One region of the Candidatus Enterococcus clewellii genome, then DNA from elsewhere that is predicted to be linked to it. Evidence: riboswitches for the same ligand, from Rfam matches in the RefSeq annotation. Region 1 holds a riboswitch; each other region holds the start of a gene.
What was found. A riboswitch is a leader RNA that binds a small molecule or an ion and turns the genes downstream of it on or off. The one in region 1 is predicted to bind magnesium.
Positions count from the first base shown of each region.

Region 1 (6,989 bases):
GTTTACGCAATAAAGGAAAGGATTCAACAACTGTTACATCTGCTTCAAATGCTCCATACTGCGCAAAAAAACCGACAATAACCAGTAAAAAAACAGGCAACAACAAGGCATAATTCAGCCAGTCATTTTGCTCTTTTTTCATCTCGTTTTCCTCCCTTTCTTTTCAGCCCCTCTTCCCTTAGCTCCGTTGCTCGAGCATTCAAGGCTAGTCCCAAAGTGATGCTCAGTATCAAAAGACTTGAACCGCCATAACTTAAAAAGGGGAACGTCACACCCGTCAGTGGGATGTAGCCTAATAAACTGCCAACATTCACTGCCACTTGTAATAGCAAAATTGTGCCACAACCAAGAAACAATTGAGAGTTATAAAGATTCTTCGAACGAATAGAGAGTTGATATAGTCGAATAATCATGAAAAAAACCAGAAAAAGAAGCAGTAACCCGCCAAGCAACCCTAATTCTTCAATAGCTGTTGCAAAAATGTAATCTGTATCTGATGCAGGCAAAAACCCCTTTTTTTGAATTCCGTTACCTAGACCTCGGCCAAACAGACCACCATTATAGATTGCATAATAGGCACTAGCTGACTGATGCCCAATTCCTGTTGGATCGATAAACGGATTTTCCATTACCTTGAAGCGCGTGACCAGATAAGCAAATTTATCTGGCAGCCAGTCAACTGATCCGCTTAACAACAAGCGACTTAGCCCTTCTCTAACACCAATGAAACCAACGATTGGAAGAATAGTAAAATATGGAGACAAGCCGCTTGCAAGTAGCATAAATAAAACTAGTATAAAAATCATCGCTCCAGCGGCAAGATTAGGTTGCAAACTTACCAAAACAATAAGAAGCAAGCAAAGAACGATTGCTTTTTTATAATAGTGAAATGAAAATGGCCAGTCTGCCGGACGATTGGACGTAACTCTACTCAAATAGAGAAGTAATGTCAGTGAGACCAGCTCTGATGGTTGAAAAATCATGAATCCCAGATCTATCCAGCGAACAGCTCCACCGGCGGTTACTCCTTTGCTTAAAGTAAAAATCAAAAGAAAAATAGTTAGAATCATCAATAAAAAAAGAAAGCCTTTGCTTCTAAAAATCGATAGTTTCACTCGATAAACACAAAATAAACAGATCATACTAATAATAAAAGAAGAAAGCTGCTTCCACCCCTTGCTTCCTATGCTCAACTCATTAAGCATCAACTGATAAGAACTTGCACTATACACTAAAAGAATTCCCACCACGCATAAAACGAAATAGGGTAGAAACAAATACCAATCCAAATAGACTCTTTTTGTCAGCTGCTTCATGGTGCTTCTCCGACACGCAAAAAGGTCTCTATTGCTAATTGATTTTCTACTGTATCAATCTCCAAGACACTGCCGGACGGTGTGTAATCGTTGAACATCCAGCTGCCTTCCACCGGTACTAATAAAGTCTGAAGCTCTCCAATCTGTCCAAACAGGAAATTCTTCCCAACATCCAATAAAACATCATAAGGAAGATCGGTATCGACATATCCAATTGCTGCTCCCAGCAAACGAGGCAATCTTGCAATCGGCAGTCCGCTTTTTGCTTGCTTGATCAAGCTGTCTGCAACCTGCTGCTGACGCCGTACTCTGCCAAAATCTCCTTCACCATCCATACGAAATCTGGCATACTGCAGCAAGCTATAACCATCCATAAGCTGCTCTCCCTGATTTATTTCTACACCATCTAGTTCAAATGATGTTTCAGCATCAATTTGGACTCCCTCGGAGAAAAAATCATCAATCAGTTGGTTAAATATCTTGAAATCTATCGCTGCGTAATAATTGATTGGCAGCCCAAAAGAATCGTTTATGACCTCCTTTGTCAATGCTGCTCCTCCATAAGCATACGCAGCATTGATTTTGTCCATGCCAACTCCGGGTATATTCACGTATACATCCCTCATGATTGAGATGACCTTTGGCTCCTTCTTTGTTGTATCATAATTGAGCACCATTAATGTATCCGATCTCCCACCATCTTCATCATCCTCCCGACCATCATCTCCGATCAGTAAAACAGTGATTTCTCCGGTTTCTGAGCGTTCATCCCCTAAAAAGGATTCATTCTTCTTGGTATTTACTTGTAGCTGAGACTGTTTTTTTCCTTTATGAAAATTAATGACAGAGTAACAAAAAAATAGTACAGCAGCCAAAAACAGGGAAAGTAGACAAACAATCAGCCATTGCCATCTTTTCTTCATTTCTAACTTCCTCTCTTTCCAATTATTTATGAACGTTCCGTTGAATGAAAAACTTGTTTTCGGCATTAACAAGACCCGTTTCTTCTGATAAACCAGGCGAGGGAAATTACACACTTTTGTTCCATCCCCTTCTTCTATTCAAAAATCCTCTGCAAAAATAAAAAATCACTTTCGTCATAAAGGATCAACGAAAGTGCTGGGAAATGAAGGCATGGCTGAATAGACAGTTCTATACCGTCTTCAGCTACGTTCAGTTTTCTCTTCGTTGAGTTTTAGCACTATACAACGTAAAAAGCGGTGCTTTTAGCTGCTTTTTGAAAAGCCTTAATTCGGCAATCCCTGTTCTACCCATTACTGTCTTTCGACAAATCTGAGCAGCAGCCTGTGTTTGTATAGGAGCCTCACCTAACAAGTCATTCAATTCTTCACGACTATAAAGTGTTAGCAAAAAGAAGTCAACCGTCCAAATATTAAGCCGATGACTAGTACTCGAAAAAAATAATTCATGTTATTTTTATTGATCATCATAACAGTCGGCCGCAGCCATTTCATCTCGTTAAAAAACGGCTGAGTAAATAAAATAAAACCTTTACCTTTCCTTAATCCTTTCTTTATCTCTTCTTAATAAATACAGGATATTTGTATTGTATTTCTTTTTATAAGTGTTCTATTGAAACTGAAAAAATCATGTAATTACAGATGCAACAATAGCGATTTCCCTTGTGTATTAAATAACCTTCTGATATCAAAAAATTAGATTCAACAGTTATTTTATCTTTTTCATTCAGCTCGATTTCAGACTCTATTAAGGCAATAAATAAAATGCTTTTCATCCCACTGAAAAGTCGGCTACTGTGATTGTGAACAACCAAATAATATAGATTACATTTAAAACTATTTAGATAACTCCGAACGTTTCAGATACAGTGATAACTCAGTGGGCGAGATTATCGTATTCGACAGGCAAGTTGATATACAATCAGCTACTTTGCCAGTCTCATTTTACGATTAAAACTAACTTCACAGGGTCCATCGTACTCATTATCCTTTCTTAAATAGAGAAGTGTATCATCAATCCAATTCTTTCAATTGTTCAAGAAACCTACTAACACCAAGGAAGAAAGCCATACTTTCTTTGCTTTTCTTAGTATTTATTTTAGAATAAGGGTGTGGAAAATTTGAAAAAGAGAAGAGGACAAAGATGGACACAATGGATATTGGTGCTCATTTAAAAACAAAACGAGAAGAGCATCACCTGACACAAGAGCAATTAGCCAATAAAATTTTCGTTTCTCGTCAAGCAATTTCACAGTGGGAAAATAATAAGACTTTTCCAGATATTTCCAATTTGATTATGTTAAGCGAGTTATACAAGATTCCTTTAGAGCAGTTGATTCTCAAAAAAGCAATTGATTCTACGATGCAAAAAGAAGCAAATCAACAGAGGCAAAAATACGCCAGAAACAGCACAGTTGTTCTATTTATCGTTTCATTAACCACTGTGATCTTCGCTATTTTTCATAAAATAAACAACAATGGAGTGGTCATTTTTTATGCGGTTCTTTCACTGCTGATTCTGGGTATTTACGCACTATACATGAAAAAGCTAGAAGCTGTATCTGAAAAAATACTCTACACGGTTGTCATTCTTATCGTACTTATTTTCGCAGTAGCTACTTCGACAAGCTTCACATAAAAGGAGGTATCTTATGAAGGGTTATGTTCTAACAAGCATGGACAAAATTGATTTCCAACTATCAAGTCAACTGACAACAACTCACGAAGCCACTCTGTCGGACGACCTGCTTCGACACGTCACAGAATCAAGGAAAGATATTTCCTGGGAAATCGTTTCTTTTCAAGAGATCAAAGAGCTTTTAGAGGAAAATAGTAGTGAGGTCATTGTCGCACTCACTCCCTACACGCAACCTTTCAAAAAGTATCTATCTGTTACCTTTCCTGAGCTTACATTCATTGATGAGCAATCACATTCTAAAAAAGAAACAGTAGAAAAATTTGAACTTATGATGATCGGCACCATTTTCTTTACACTTGTCGTGCTCAGTGTTTTAGCTTATACATTCTAAAGCGAAAGCTTACTTGGGCTTAGCAGTTTGGAATTGCTTTCCCAAAATAAAACAGGCCCACCAATCGTTTGCACATGATTGGTAGGCCTGTTTTTGATTTTTATAGTTCACGAAATGGTTCAACCACTTCTCATTTTTCTTTATACATTTATTTATCTGTATACTTGACGATGTTCAGTCAAGAGAACTTTCAGCTGTGTTCTAGCCTGTAGAAATTCTTCGTCCAAAGGATTGATCTGCAAAATAAAATTGGTCTTACTCAATAGCGAAAGCAGATAATTTTCAATCGTTCTCTGCTCAATCAAGTGCGGAGCAACAGCCGTTTTACGTGCTATATGTGAAGAAACACCAAACTTCATGCAATAATAGATTTCTTGGCGCAGCTGTTTTCGATAGGTTCTTGGCGCTTGAGATTTCTCATTTACTACAATCCCGGTTACTGTTTGTTGTTCATGCTTGGAAATCACTCTAGTTTTCTTTTTATTGAGCGAAAATCCGAGCTCAACTAAAAAGGCCTGTACCTTATTTTTCACTGTTGTAGCATCAAATGTACCGGAAAATGTCATATCATCGCAAAAGCGAGTGTAGCTGATTCCTTTTTCCACACACCACTGACCAATAGAATCATCAAAGCTTCTTAAAACTAGATTGGAAATCATCGGAGAGGTCGGCGCTCCTTGAGGCAAGCAATGATTGTAGCAACAGAGATTGGTTAATAATCCTGCTGTAGCTTTTGGAAAATAGCTACGAGGAAACCCATACGCATAGACCTGCGAAAAAGAAATACTATCAAAAAAATCTTCAATATCCAGTTTCAAAATCTGTTGTTTCTCCGTATGCGGCTGTGCGTTCATAATCAATCCAACGCCTTTTTGATAAGCAGTCGCATAGATTGACACACTTCGTTGGGACAAGATATTGGCTAAAATATTTTTCTGAACCAGTTTCAAGCGCTCATCCGGCTTCGTGATTTTTCTTGTCCCACCATTACTTTTCACTAGTGTATATTGTTCATAATGTTTTTCAAGAGTATTGCTGAGGCTGTATAAACAAGTAATTTGTTCCTTATTCGAAAGCGTTGTTTCACCCAACAGTTGAAATGACAACAAGAACTCATTACATTGTTCTACTGTTATATATTTCCATATATCCCTACTCATAAGCAGTCTCCTACTCCATGCTTCCTTATGCTCGAATAAGCAAGAACGACAGAGACGACACAAAAATTCGATACTGTAAGTTGTGAGATGTACAAAGCCGAAGGCGGAAGCACATGAAATGTGCGGGCGTACATTGATCAGCTTACAGTGAATATAATCCCTTATTCCTCTCCGATGGTGACTCACCATCAGATCGATCTGGACGATCGCATGCGCTATCATCTCTGTCATTTTTACTCTACCTTTTTATTCTAGCATGTTGACGGAGTGAAAAAAAGAGCCACAGTAGAAAGATAATCGTTCAAAAGAAGGAGTTATACTTGTCCACTCAAAAAATGAGTATTTTAAACTATTAATTGTGGGCATTCCAAATGAACCAAGTCTTTTGTATTTTACCTATGCATCTGTATCTTTTCCGTCATCTAAAGGTTGTTCTTCCATCGATCTCTTTTCTTTTATTTCACTTGTAGATAGTTTAAATGAGATTGACTCATCCTCTCCCCGAGAAAAAGTAAACTCTGTTAGCAGCGATTTTTGTTGTTCTGTTTTTTCCGATGCTTCTTCTTTAGATACATCGTTTTGATCGATCAGACGTTCGATAGCTCTCTCTTGTTTTTCACCTGAACCATGCTGCTTATCCCCTGGATTGCTTGCCTTATGTTCCTCAGCTATATCCATAATCAGTTGCGGCTCATCCTGTCGTTTTTTCTTCAACCAGAACACTATAGCACCAAATAGCAGAATACTGCCACCAGCAATCCAGAGCCCCAGCCTCATCCCATAAGGGAAGTACACCAGTTCAACCGTATATTTCCCGGCAGTCAACGGAATAGTCAAAAACGCATCCTTAAAGGTTGGAATCGCTACCTCTTTCCCATCCACGTAGGCTTTCCAGCCTTTATCGTATGGAATCGTCGTCATCAAAATTTGATCTTCTTTCAACGCAACGGAGGTAGAGGCTTTGCGTCCTTTAACATCGATCTCTACTCCTTTTTTCTGTATCTTTTCTACCGTTGACACAAATTGATCTGTATCCATCAACGCAACATCAGGTTTTAACAGAATCATTGATTTTTCTTTATCTGATTCTTTTGAATACGTAAAGGTCACCTTCACCTGTACCGTCTGAGCCTCTTCATAGTATCCTAAAGAAATGTATTGGCCTACTCTGCCGAACATCCAGGAGTGCGTCGTTCCATTAACCTCGGCTTTCATATTGGGGGCACCGATCACACCATCCGATTCCGCTTGATAAAGAGTCAAATATGCTTGCTGTTTTGCAGGAACCGCCACTTTATAGGTGATTTCCATCGGCTCCTCCTCATCTTCTCTCGTATACGTAACAACTTCAAGATTATTCGTTTCTAAGTGCTTAGAATCAAATACAGTGTTTTCACTAGCAACCACTTCTGCATCTGTAAAGGTAAACATTGAGTCATTTTCATCCTGTCCGGCTAGATGGTTAATCAGCTTGGTCTGATTTTCTACAGCTCCATCCTGATA
Region 1 covers NZ_CP147247.1:3,669,726-3,676,714, reverse strand. The annotation lists gene A5888_RS17265 (FtsW/RodA/SpoVE family cell cycle protein) at 1-142, opposite strand, end outside; gene A5888_RS17260 (FtsW/RodA/SpoVE family cell cycle protein) at 123-1,316, opposite strand; gene A5888_RS17255 (LCP family protein) at 1,313-2,239, opposite strand; M-box (ykoK) riboswitch at 2,491-2,659, opposite strand; gene A5888_RS17250 (helix-turn-helix domain-containing protein) at 3,441-3,935, shown strand; gene A5888_RS17245 (hypothetical protein) at 3,949-4,326, shown strand; gene A5888_RS17240 (reverse transcriptase family protein) at 4,479-5,486, opposite strand; gene A5888_RS17235 (YfhO family protein) at 5,883-6,989, opposite strand, start outside.

Region 2 (6,989 bases), 1.2 Mb from region 1:
GCTATTGCCAAGCAGACGGCACATTACAATTCGATGAATGAATACAAAATCAGTCGCCAGCTATTCCGTAAAGCCTTGCAAATGATGGCTATTCTGGGATTGGTTTTCGCTGTGATCATGTATTTAGCTGCTCCTGCGCTAGCCAGTTGGTCCGGTGGCGGAGAAGAGCTGATACCTACCATGCAAGCATTGAGTTTGGCTGTGTTGATTTTTCCTTGTATGAGTGTTATCAGAGGATATTTCCAAGGAAATCAAGATATGATGCCATTTGCCTTATCACAAATAGCTGAGCAGGTCGCTCGCGTGTTTTATATGCTTTTGACGGCATTTATTATCATGAAGGTGCTGGATGGAAATTATGTAGATGCAGTGACACAATCAACATTTGCGGCGTTTATTGGGATGATCGTCAGCTTTGTGGTGCTGTATTTCTATATGCACAAGCAGCGCCCGATGTTCGATTACCTAGAAGAACATAGCGCCAACAAGCATAAGATTTCTGCTCAGGAGCTATTGATCGAGACATTTAGAGAAGCGATTCCTTTTATCATCGTAGGTTCAGGTGTGACAGTTTTCAAGCTCGTCGATCAATTTACTTTTTCTAATTTTATGCGAACCTTTACGACCTATTCTGACAGTCAGTTACGTGAGCTGTTCGGGATTTTTAATGCGAACCCAGATAAGCTGACGATGGTCATAATTGCTCTTGCGACATCTATTGCTTCCACAGGCTTACCATTGATTACTGAGGCAGTGACGTTGAAAAATTACCGTGGATTGTCAAAACTAATCAGCAATAATCTACAGCTGTTTGCCTTTGTGATGCTGCCCTCAACCTTTGGGATGATCGTATTGGCGAAGCCGCTGTATACCTTGTTCTATCGCCCAGATGCCTTAGGGACAAATGTTCTGATTCAAGCCTGTTATGCAGGGATATTCCTTGCATTATACATGTTGGTATCGAATATGTTGATGGGGATGTACGGCAATCGTGCTGCTATGCGTTATTTTGGGATTGGCTTAGTCGTCAAACTAATCGTTCAGTACCCAAGTATACGGATGTTTGAAGTGTATGGTCCGCTGATTGCCACTGTGATTGGTTTCAGTGTTGCCAGCTATCTAATGATCCGTAAAATCAAAGAAATTGCGAAATTCAATCTGAGCTTGACCTTGCGTCGTAGCTTGCTGGTTCTGATTATTACCTTGATCATGGTTGTCTTTGCCTTTGTAACCAGACAATTCTTGTATCTATTTTTAACGCCGGACCGAAAAATTCAGGCTTTCCTGATTATTTTACTGGTTGCGGCAGTAGGAGCCGGAGTTTACGGCTATATGACCTTGAAGCTTCGTTTAGCAGATCGTTTGCTTGGTAAAAATGTAAATGCGCTACGCAAAAAGGTTCGAATCAAATAATAACTCATAAACGGGACAGAGGGACTTAGCTTTAAAGGGACTTCTGTCCCGCAGTCTATTTATCAATGAAAGGAAAAAACGATGCGTATAGATAAATTTTTAGCAGAGACAGGCTGTGGCAGCCGTAAAGAAGTGAAAAAATTATTGAAGCAGGGAATCATTACTGTTAACGATCAGGTAATCAAGGATGCCAAATACCAAGTCAATGAATGGACGGATCGAGTGGCTTATGATGAAGAGCCTTTGAGCTATCAAAAAAATTTTTATTATATGCTGCACAAGCCCCAAGATGTGATTTCAGCGACAGAGGACAAATACGATGAAACGGTGATTGATTTACTTTCAGATGAAGATTTTCGGGAGGATCTGTTTCCTGTGGGGAGATTGGATAAGGATACAGAAGGGCTATTGATTTTAACCAATGACGGCCAATTGGCCCATCGCTTACTTTCACCAAAAAAGCATGTGGACAAAGAGTATTTTGCTCGTATTGCCGGAATTGTGACAAAAGAGGATATCGCATTATTTGCGGAGGGGCTCACCTTGAAAAACGGGGAGGCTGTGAAACCCGGACAACTGGTTATTGATTCTGTGGATGAAGCTGTTGGGGAATCAGAAATTCGTTTAGTTATTCAAGAGGGGAAATTTCATCAAGTGAAGCGGATGTTTGAAGCTGTTGATAAACAAGTTATTTATCTGAAACGACTTCGAATGGGCGCGTTGTATTTGGATGAACAGCTTGAATTGGGTGCGTACCGCCCTTTGACAGAGGCTGAGTTGGCATTGGTGGAGACTAAGGGGATTGGATAGAAAAGTGGCTGGACCAGAAGCGTCAAACTTCAAGCACCAAGTAGGTAACATCGTCAACTTAAGAGAAACTCTGAAAAATAGCAGAGTTTCTCTTTTCTTTTTCCTCAGAACCTTTTATAGTAAAAGAAAAGAGGTGATTCGAATGGCTGCTCCTTATCACAAACGATTCGATCTGATTTCTAACTCACTCACTTCTTCTCATTTCCATTCAATTGCTCGATTCCCAGATTCTCCTAACAGTTTTACTCGTACTCGTAAATTCCCCTTAAATGAAGTCATTTATTCGTTTCTTTTCAAACGTGGCCTTACGGCCACCATGGAAGTCTATCACTACTTAAAGCGAAAGGGGTCCTCTGTAATGACATTATCCAAACAAGCATTTCTTTCACAACGAAAGAAAGTAAACCCTGAAGCGTTTCGATTTTTAAACTTACAGTATCTTTCTCATTTTTACACACAAGATACACCAAAAACTTGGCATAATTATCTTGTTTTTGCCATTGACGGTAGTCGAATGGAAGTGCCAAATTCGAAAGAAAATCGCCTGTTTTTCAGTCAAAATGGCAATCGATTTGGTGAAACATCTGTACGAGCACAAACGAGTGGCTTAATGGATGTGTTCAATGCCTTCCTGATTGATCTCCAGATTGATTCGCTTCATGTCGGTGAAAAAAATTTAGCGAAAAAGAATCTTCTTTCCTCAGAGTCAATTCCTTTTCAAGCTCCGCGGCTCGTACTTTTTGATCGCGGATACCCCTCACTGGATCTCATTCATTTTATTGAGAAACAGAAACTTAGCTACTTGATTCGAATCCCTTCGACGATTTATCAAAAGGAACGGGCACAACTGACCTCTCTTGATTCATCCGTTTTTTTGTCCTGTACGTATTCACGTTTAAGAACAATGAAACGAGTAGAGCCTGAACTCGCAAAAGACTTTGAGGCGAATAAGGGGATAATGACCCGTATGATTCAACTACCATTGGAAAATGGTCAAATGAATGTATTTATGACGAATCTCCCAGCAACAATTACGAGAGAAGAAATTCTTGAACTTTATAAAAAACGTTGGGCAATCGAAAAACTCTGGCAGACAGTAAAAAACAAATTGAAAATTGAACAGGTTTCAGGTAAAAGTCCAGTTTGTGTCTATCAAGATTTTTTAGCTCAAAGTCTTGTTTATAACATGGTTCAAGATGTGATGAGTCATTTAAATCAGAAAGAAACAAAGAAAAAGATCAATGAGAATATAGCAATTGGCTTGTGGAAAGACCAGTTGATTGATATTGTCCTTGAAAAGGACGATAAGGAAAAGCTACTTCGGTTCAAAAAGTTGGAAGAAGACATACTACGAGCGGTTTATCTTCCTCGAGATCTCCAAAGGAACAAACGAAAATACAAACACCACAATAAATATAAACAAAATCAAAAACCTAGTTTTTAAAAAAGCAGTCTTCATTTTATTCAGAGAGAAGCTTTTTTTTGCTTTTTTTCTTAGTTACTCCTTCAATTATCTAGTCAAGTACGCAATACGTGATTTTATACTCTCTTTACTAACAGATAGCTACGCTTTCTTTTTTCTCTATTCTTTAAGTTGACGATGTTACCAAGTAGGTACTTTTCATCATCTGTTCTGCTCAAAAGAGCAATCACAGTGATTCTAAGCAATAAGATGGAATTCACGAAAATTGCTTCATGACAAATTTTTGCTGAATTTCAGCTTATTGTCGAAGAGCCTTGAAACACAATGGTTTACCACTGATGCATTCTCGCTTGTGGCTCGTCGCAGTTTAGGGCCTACGAGTGTTGAGCGGACATCGACGCAGCTCGCTACTAGTAGTTGCTTCTGGCCCACCGTTTATTCGGGTTTAGATACAGAACAAGCGTAGGACTTGAGTTATGTCCCACGCTCTTTTTTGTTGTCTAGATTTGCTTTTTTTGAAAGGAGCAGGTGTGAAAATCCTATTGCTCAAAGCGTTTCATATAATAGGGAAGCTGATTAGCCAGTTCTGTCGGGAGAACAACATATCGTTCTTTCCCCAACGCTTCACCTATCAAACTGTGGAGATAAACAGCGGCGCAAAGTGCGTCTTCCTTGTCTGGAAATTGAGCAACAAATGCAGTGATCATACCCGCGAGAGTATCCCCCATTCCACCTGTAGCCATGGCGGGTGTGCCAAGTGGATTAGTGTAAACTGCGTGCTTTGTATAGATTTCTGTTCGATGACTTTTAACTACGACAGAAGCAAGCAACGCTTGTTGTGCAAGCTGATTATTGTCAGTGCTTTGCTTTTCTATCGGTAGTCCACTTAAACGTTCCCACTCTTTCTGATGGGGTGTAAAAATTACTTGTTCAGGATAGTTTAATTGCGGTCTTTGTTCTGCAAATAACGTGATTGCTGAACCGTCTATAACGAGCCACTGCTTCGCTGTTTGCTTGTCTAAGACCGATTGAATCAAAAGTTTGCTGTGTTGAGATAACCCTAGACCTGGGCCAATCAACAAGACATCGGCTTGCTGACTTACTTCATCGATCAGTTGCTGATCGAGCCAATCAACGACCATCGCTTCAGGTAGTCGAGCATGTAAAGCAGGATGATTTTTTTTGTCAGTAATCACGGTGACTAACCCAGTACCGGCGAGACTTGCGGCTTGGGCACTCATGATGATTGCTCCACCATATTGTGCGTTTCCACCAATTAGTACGGCCCTGCCGAATGTTCCTTTATGGCTATTTTCGGGTCGTTTTTTTATGACCTTAGTTAAAATATTTTCTGATAAGCACTGCATAATTTCTCCTTTCTTTTTTGTTCTAGTAACACAAGTATACTGCAAAGAGCGATTGAATGAACAGCATCAAGAAGGAAGCAGGGGCGATTTTTTCTTCTTCTTTTCTTGTTGTGAATTTCTAACATCGATGGAATAGAATCAAAAAAAATAAAAAAATTTTTAAATGGAATGAATGAATCTATTAGAAATGAGCAATGTCTTTCTTTTAAAGGGTTTCTTTGTTTGGTAAAACAGAGGATTTTCTTTTTTACGGGGGTTATTCTAATTCTTTTCTGGAAGAAGTCGGTTGACAGATTATTTTTCCTTTGTTATTATCAACTCGAAAATTAAATACGATTTGTTAGGTGAGGCTCCTATACAAACACAGGCTGCTGCCCAAAAATGTCGAGAGACGCCAATGGGTAGAACAGGAATTGTCGAATACAAGGCTTTTCATAAGGCAGCTAAAAGCAATGCTTTTTACGTTGTATAGTGCTAAAACTCAACGATTAGATCAATAAGCATTTTTTTTGTGCAGTTTCAGACCTTTCGCTGAGTTTTTTTGCGAGAGGTCTTTTTGTTATTGATGACATGTATTGATTTTCAAAAGTGTATAGGAGGTGAGGTATGATGCATTTTTGGTAACGATGCTCGTCAGTATCTTGGCAGGAGCAGTTATTGGTATGGAGCGGCAATGGCGGAAAAAGATTGCGGGTATCAGAACGATGGTCCTGGTTTCATTAGGGGCGACATTATTTGCCGTATTGTCTACGTTGATCACAGAGGATGGAAGTCCTAGTCGGATTGCGGCACAAATTGTTAGCGGTGTTGGTTTTCTCGCCGGAGGAGTGATTCTGAGAGATGGTTTCAGTGTGACAGGTCTTAATACAGCGGCAACGCTTTGGTGTTCGGCAGCAGTAGGAACCTTGATTGGCTCGGGATATCTTGTAGAAGGTGGATGTGCCGCAGGAATGATCACGCTAGTCAATACGCTGATTCGGTTTTTTTCGTATAAATTGGACTGCTGGTCAAAAAAGAATCAATCAGAAGAAGGAGAACAAGGCGCACCAATTTTTCTATCGGTCGTTGGCAAGGGATCTGCCGAGGTCATGCTTCGGACAGAAATTGTCCATCTGCTGGATCATTATTTTCTTAAATTCTGTCGTTTTTCCTGCTCGGATCTCACGGGGAAACGTACCCAGTTAGTTGTTGAAATCGAGCCGGCAGTAAATAGTGAGCTGGCGATTACAGAAATCATTACTCACTTATTCAACATACCAGAGGTTATAGAGGTCTATCAATTAGCAGAGGAGGAAACATCATGGTAAAACAGTGTTTACGGTAGTGCAATGGAATAGTCGGGATTATTGGGCAGGCATCGAGTTGCGTAATGATCTGTTGAAAAAAAACTCGGGGCAAAAGCAGCTGACTTCCGCTCCTTTAGACGAACAGAACGATCTGCATTTGACTGTTCGCAGAGATGGAAAGGTTGTAGGAACATTATTGATGCATCCGATCGATCAGAAGATGATCCAAGTAAAGCAGGTAGCGATTGCTTCTTGTTGTCAAGGTTTAGGTATTGGCAAACAGCTGTTGCGCTATGCAGAGAAGCTAGCTGCGGTGATGAACTATAAGATTATTTTTCTGACAGGAAGAAAACAGGCCTGGTCCTTCTATGAAAAACTTGATTATATGAGCGTATTAGATAGCTATGTAGATGGACAGATTGAATTGAAATTATTCAAAAAAGAACTGAATGTAGAGAACGGATTTATCACAAACGAGGTAAGGGAGATGAAAACAAATGGACGACAGTAGTTCGAGAAAAAAGGGATCTTGGAAAGAAGAATCAGAAGCGTGCGGAGAACATTATTGTCTATTTGTTTTCAGCGTACTCCCTTGATAGATGACTCTTTTTTTCTTGCTCCCTGATCAAAAAGGCCTGTTTATAAACAGATAAAACAGTGCTTTTACGGCAGAGAGCAGAGGATAGTTTT
Region 2 covers NZ_CP147247.1:2,485,798-2,492,786, reverse strand. The annotation lists gene A5888_RS11890 (putative polysaccharide biosynthesis protein) at 1-1,413, shown strand, start outside; gene A5888_RS11885 (pseudouridine synthase) at 1,495-2,223, shown strand; gene A5888_RS11880 (IS4 family transposase) at 2,216-3,667, shown strand; gene A5888_RS11875 (NAD(P)H-hydrate dehydratase) at 4,186-5,013, opposite strand; M-box (ykoK) riboswitch at 5,343-5,513, shown strand; gene A5888_RS11870 (MgtC/SapB family protein) at 5,613-6,320, shown strand; gene A5888_RS11865 (GNAT family N-acetyltransferase) at 6,325-6,810, shown strand.
Region 2: it holds a riboswitch for magnesium, as region 1 does, so the genes downstream of both, A5888_RS11870 (MgtC/SapB family protein) here and A5888_RS17255 (LCP family protein) in region 1, are expected to answer to the same signal.

Region 3 (6,989 bases), 2.1 Mb from region 1:
GAAGAGGAAGATGAATGATGTATGATGTAATTATAATCGGTGCAGGCCCTGCTGGAATGACAGCAGCACTTTATGCCTCCCGTTCAAACTTATCTGTTTTGATGATTGAAAGAGGTGTTCCTGGTGGGCAGATGAACAATACTGCTGAAATCGAAAATTATCCAGGCTTTGATTCGATCATGGGTCCCGATTTATCGATGAAAATGTATGAAAGTGTAGAAAAATTTGGCACAGAAAATGTCTATGGTATGGTTCAGGATATCAAGGATCATGGCAGTTACAAGGAAATCATCTGTGAAGACACGACCTATCAAGGGAAATCTGTAATCATTGCAACAGGCTGTGTTCATAGAAAACTAGGTGTTGCAGGAGAAGAAGAATATGCGGGCCGTGGCGTTTCTTATTGTGCAGTTTGTGACGGTGCGTTCTTCCGGAATAAACAGTTGATGGTCATTGGTGGCGGCGATTCAGCCGTTGAAGAAGCCATTTATTTGACTCAGTTTGCATCAAAAGTAACGATTGTCCATCGTAGAGATGAGCTGCGTGCCCAAAAAATCATTCAGGATCGTGCATTTGCAAACGAAAAAATTGCTTTCGAGTGGGATACTGTTCTGGAAGAAATCGTGGGTAACGACATGGTTGTTACAGGCGTACAATTGAAGAACGTTAAAACAGAGACTGTGAAAGAAGTCGCTGCTGACGGCGTGTTCATCTACGTGGGCTTAGATCCGCTGACAGAACCGTTCAGAAACAGTGGCATCACGAATGAAGAAGGCTGGATCATCACTGATCAAGAAATGAGAACTGCAATACCAGGTGTATATGCAATCGGCGATGTTCGTGAAAAAACACTACGTCAAATCACAACAGCTGTTGGTGAGGGTGGTATTGCCGGACAACAGGTATACAATTACCTTGAGTCTCTGAAAGAAGAAGCAACAGTTAGTGAATAAATAGAAAAATTCATTTACTTAGAGATAATCTAGGTGAATGGATTTTTTTGATCTAATGGTACTATAATTATGTCCTGTGTATATAAAGATATGTTGTATGCTAATCTAAAAGAAATAGACTTGTTTTTTCACTTATTTCAGAGTAAGAGAGAAAACAAGTCTGTTTGATTTCAAAAGCTAAAAATTAAAGAGAGGCTGAGTAAATCATTCTTCTACTCGTCCCTCAATTGATTTTACTCCGTAGTACTTAGCCATCCAACTATTGAACCAAGCATCAGGAGATTCGGACAAATTATTTGTTCCATTGTAAGCATTATATAGATTGTCAGTTTGCTTGTGAATTGAAATAATCACATGACTATCGGGATCGCTAGTCTCTACTATTTTTACACCCCGTATTACTGTTTTATAGGTATTATAATTATCAATGAAAACGTAACTATATGATACTAAGAATGGGACTATGCACAAAATAAGGAATATTGCTTTTAGTTTTCTAGAAAAGATAACGTGATTTTTGTAATAGTTTAATAGGATATCTACTAAATATATTGTGGCAATAATCAAAAAAACAACAGAGCCAAAAAGTGTTCTCAATGGGTATTGGTCTGACAATGCTAAAGAATAAAGTGAAGCAGCAGATCCGATTAAAAATGCGAAGAGGAATATCAAGTCATTTTTTTTAATCATCTTCCGTAGGATTAAAACTAAGAAGAGTAAGAAAAAAATTATCAGTAACAAGTTTAAATGTTCAAAATAGCATTTTTGTAATTGAGATATAGAATGTTTTATTTGAGACCAATCAATATTTATATCACTTCTATTTTTTGCTCCAGGTGATTGTATCAATACATAACTTCCAACAAATCCAGTAATAATGCAACCTAACTGCCAAAACCTTATTTTATAATTGTCAAAATAATTAAATAAAAAAAAGATACCCAAAATACTAATAGCTGCGGGACCAGAGTTCTCATTCGTCGCTCCTGCAAAAAATGAAAAAGTAAACGCGATTAAACATAACATCCAACTGCTCTTTTTATTGTTATTTATTAGAAAGAACAGGATAACTGAGCAATATATCAAGGCTGTCCATAAGTAATTTCCTGATCCGGAAACCCAAAGTACTGTTTTTCCAAACTCGGGAATAAAGAACCAAAGGAGAATTAAAGTAATAGCAAAATGAAAACCTGTGATTTTGCTATTTCTATAATTGGACACGATAGCAGTAATGACTAATGCTAATAGGATGAATGCAATACTATTGATAATATTAAAATAAACTTTGTCAAACTGCATGAAGAGCTGTACTAATGTATGTCCAACAAAGCGTCCGTTCCATGTCAAGTAATGATTCCATTGGGAATGAAGCAAATCCCATAGTCCTGTAATTTCTTTTGTTGCACTATTGGGCATGAAATCTTGGTAAAAAAAATGGTAAATATAATCATCTGATGTATACCAAGTAATTGAGTTAAGAATAAATAGAAAAATAAAGGCAATAACACTGATAATATATAGGCTAGAGTTACCTTGTTTCTGCTCTTGTATGTGGTGACGTGAACGTCTGTTCATTTTATTTTTTTCTCTCCTTATAAATAGTGAGCATAAATATCATTTTTCAATAACTAGAATGGCATTTTGAGTAAATTGATTTAACTTCTCCATTCTTATTGGTAGGATGGAGATGAATACCACCATTTATTTTAGCATATATCCTTTAGCATTCTAACTATTTTTTTGTCTTTTTAACAATTTTATCTAATTGTTTTATCGAATAAATATAACAAGAATATTTAAAATTATATATAATGGTTAAAGGAAATTTGTAATCACTCTAAATCGATGCTTGTCATAAATAGCGAATCAATAACAATGAAAAAAATAAAAAAACGGTTGTATTTGTTTTGACTTTTATTAGAGAATCATTTATTATGAATTTGATTGAAGAATTGAATAGATGAATTGTTAGGTGAGGCTCCTATATGGACATATGCTGCTGCCGCGAAAGAATCGAGAGACTCTTAGTTGGTTGAACAGGGATGGTCGTGAAGGTCATCCATAATGTAGCTGATAAGAAATTATCTACGCCCTATAGTGCTAAAGCTCAACGATGGAGAAGATAATTATGCCTTTTAATGCCGCATACTCTGTTGTTGAGTGTGCGGTTTTTTCGTTTGTTTTTTGAAAAGCTACGAAAGACTGCATAAATGATTTTCAGAATATTTGATTTTTAAATAAGCGTACAGAGAGGAAGATTATCATGGAAGACCCACATCAGAGGCGAAGCAAAAATAATCTTTACCTGGCTGGATAGATAGAATGTTTCCTTTCTCCGTCAGGTAAAATACGGGGGGAAAGTATCATGATGAATAAAAAATTAACAGAAATTAGAAAAGGAACAAAAGAACAAGAGCTAAAGAAATTAGCTCTGCTGTCTGAAAGAGAATTGATGATGGAATTGCGGACATCTGAGAAAGGATTGTCTGAAGAAGATGCAGAAAAACGTTTGGAGGAATATGGTCCGAACGAGATATCTGCTCAAAAACCGACACCTGCTGTGTTGATGTTCCTTGAAGCATTCAAAGATCCATTTGTTTATGTACTGGCATTATTGATGATTGTATCCGCACTAACTAAGGACTTTGAAGCAGCAATTGTAATGGGATTGATGATTTTGGCTAGTGTTGTCATCACGTTTATCCAAGAATATCGTTCACAAAAAGCCAGCTTGGCATTGAAAGAACTGATTGAAAATACGACAGCAGTAACCAGAGAGGGCGTAACGAGAGAAATTCCGATGGATGAAGTGGTTCCGGGAGATATCATTACGTTGGCAACAGGCGATATGATTCCGGCAGATGCTGTGCTGATTTGGACGAAGGATTTGTTTATCAACCAGTCTTCGTTGACAGGAGAATCAATGCCTGTCGAAAAATTTGTCGATGCCGGTGTTGAAAAGAATCAGCAGGATATATCGGCTTTAGATATGCAGGACCTAGTATTTATGGGAACCGATGTATTAAGTGGTCAGGGAAAAGCAATTATATTGAAAACCGGCCAGAACACGTTCTTTGGAGATATTGCTAAGAATGCTACGACACAACGAGGAAAAACATCGTTTGATATTGGATTGACAAAGGTCAGTAAATTCTTGCTGCGAATGGTCATGGTCCTATTTCCAATTGTTTTCTTGATCAATGGTCTGACAAAAGGGGAGTGGAGTGAAGCCTTTTTCTTCGCAATTGCAGTCGCTGTCGGCTTAACACCTGAAATGTTGCCGATGATCGTGACAAGTAACCTTGCAAAAGGTGCACTGAGCTTATCGAAGCATAAAGTTATTGTAAAAGAGTTGCCATCTATCCAAAATTTAGGTGGCATGGATGTTCTATGTACAGATAAAACTGGCACAATCACGGAAGATAGAGTCGTACTCGTACAACACTTGAATCCTTTAGGGATTGAAAATGACCAAGTTTTAGATATGGCATTTTTAAACTCACATTATCAAACTGGTTGGAAGAACCTAATGGATATTGCGGTAATCAACTTTTACGCAGAAAATGAGCGTGAAACACCTTTTAAATCAATAGCTAAACTGGATGAGATACCGTTTGACTTTTCTCGGAGACGACTGACGGTGGTTGTAAATGCCGATGGGCACCAATTCATGGTAACAAAAGGTGCAGTGGAAGAGATGGAAGAGGTGTGTACGCATGCTGAAATTGATGGACAAATCGTTCCGCTGACTGCTGAACTACGCCAAAAAATGCGAGATGTCAATCGCCGAATGAACGAGCAAGGCATGCGTGTAATCGCAGTTGCAGTGAAAAAAGATGTGCATAACGAAGCAATCTATAGTACTGATGACGAAAAGAATATGACTTTGATTGGTTTTATGGGCTTCTTAGATCCAGCGAAGAAATCTGCTATTACAGCGATCAAATCCCTTCATGAGCATGGCGTTAATGTAAAGGTGCTGACAGGAGATAACGATATCGTTGCTAAAAAGGTTTGTGGGGATGTAGGAATCGAGGTTTCTCATGTTGTTTTAGGAACTGAAATCGATGAGATGTCCGACGAACAATTAGAAGAAGAAGTGGAAATGACGAACCTCTTTGCGAAGCTAAACCCTATGCAAAAATCAAGAATCATTGAAACGCTGCAAAAGAATGGTCATACGGTAGGGTTTATGGGTGATGGAATCAATGATGCACCTGCATTGCGTAAAGCAGATGTTGGGATTTCAGTGGATACAGCAGCAGATATTACCAAGGATGCAAGCTCTATTATCTTATTAGAGAAGAGCCTAAATGTGTTGGAAGCAGGCGTTATTGAAGGAAGGAAAGTCTTCAGTAACATGATGAAATACATCAAGATCACAATCAGCTCAAACTTTGGGAATGTGTTCTCTATCTTGGTTGCCAGTGCGTTCTTACCGTTTTTACCAATGTTATCTATTCAACTGCTGATCCAAAACCTGATTTATGATGTGGCTCAGTTGACGATTCCTTGGGATAATGTGGATGAAGAAGAACTGTTGAAACCTGTACGTTGGGAAATAAAAAGTATGGCGAAATTCACACTGTGCATTGGTCCAGTCAGCAGTATTTTCGATATCATGACCTATCTGGTCATGTGGTTCGTGTTTGGTGCGAATACGATTGCCAACCAAAGCTTGTTCCAAACAGGTTGGTTCGTGGTCGGTTTGGTAAGTCAAACCTTGGTCGTTCATATGGTACGGACAAGAAAGTTGCCATTTATTCAAAGTATTGCTTCTGCTCCGGTTCTGTTGACAAGCTTAGGCGCGATTCTTATGGGGATCGTAATTGTCTTGACACCAATAAGATCTGTCTTTGAATTTACCGCACTACCTACTGCTTATTGGGGCTGGTTTGTTGCAATCATTGTATTGTACTTGATTGCAGTAGAATTTGCGAAACGATTATATATCCATATAACCAAAGAATGGATTTAAGTGAATAAGCAAGAGAAGACGAGGGAACCGGATGATTTTCTGTTCCCTCGTCTTCTCTATTTTTTTGCTATTAATGAAAAAATGAGGGCTCAAATTGATAATGTTTCACCAACAGCCTGACCTCGTACTTTAGTGAGAAAGGAATGTTTAATAGTATCAATTTTTTTCGAAATTTTGAAAATTATTGATAAAAGTAAGATGATTTTGGAAGGGGTATCATTGGCAAGTTAAGGATTGAACAAGTACAATAAGAATGAATAAGTAAAACAGGCACTAAACTGTTATACAAAATCTTAAAAAACAATATAACAGATATTAAAATAATATAGAAACAGCTGTAAAACAGACTGAAGCAATTTTTTGATTGTGATTTCCATCACTATTAGTGCGTTTAAAAGGTTCTATGAGTAGCTTGCTTTTTAAAAATAAACCAAGTTCTTTTACTTGCTCTTTTTGAGATTTAATGATAATTTGTATATGTAATCGAGAAAGTGATACAGTTTTAATTGCTGTTTCATTTTTTTGAATAAAAGAATCGTTAATAGAGAGGATTGTGTGACAAAATGGCAAACAAGCAAAAACCTATTGACTTCAACCAATTGATGAATGAGGTCAACGCAGAGTTTCCTACCTATCAAGCACTAGATAAGGATGGAAAAGTAGTAAATAAAGATTTGATTCCGGATTTATCAGATGAACAGTTAGTAGATTTGATGACACGTATGGTTTGGTCAAGAGTATTGGACCAACGTTCAACAGCCTTGAACCGTCAAGGACGTCTAGGATTCTACGCACCAACAGCTGGACAAGAAGCGAGTCAGCTGGCAAGTCATTTTGCAATGGAAAAAGAAGATTATCTATTACCTGGGTACCGTGATGTTCCTCAATTGGTTCAGCATGGTCTTCCATTAAAAGAAGCGTTCTTATGGTCTAGAGGACATGCAGGCGGAAATATGTACGCAGAAGACTTACGTGCATTGCCTCCACAAATCATTATTGGTGCGCAATATATCCAAGCAGCTGGTGTTGCTTTGGGCATGAAAAAACGTGGCAAGAAA
Region 3 covers NZ_CP147247.1:1,162,490-1,169,478, reverse strand. The annotation lists gene trxB (thioredoxin-disulfide reductase) at 18-953, shown strand; gene A5888_RS05455 (DUF3329 domain-containing protein) at 1,158-2,528, opposite strand; M-box (ykoK) riboswitch at 2,911-3,079, shown strand; gene mgtA (magnesium-translocating P-type ATPase) at 3,319-5,931, shown strand; gene pdhA (pyruvate dehydrogenase (acetyl-transferring) E1 component subunit alpha) at 6,495-6,989, shown strand, end outside.
Region 3: it holds a riboswitch for magnesium, as region 1 does, so the genes downstream of both, mgtA (magnesium-translocating P-type ATPase) here and A5888_RS17255 (LCP family protein) in region 1, are expected to answer to the same signal.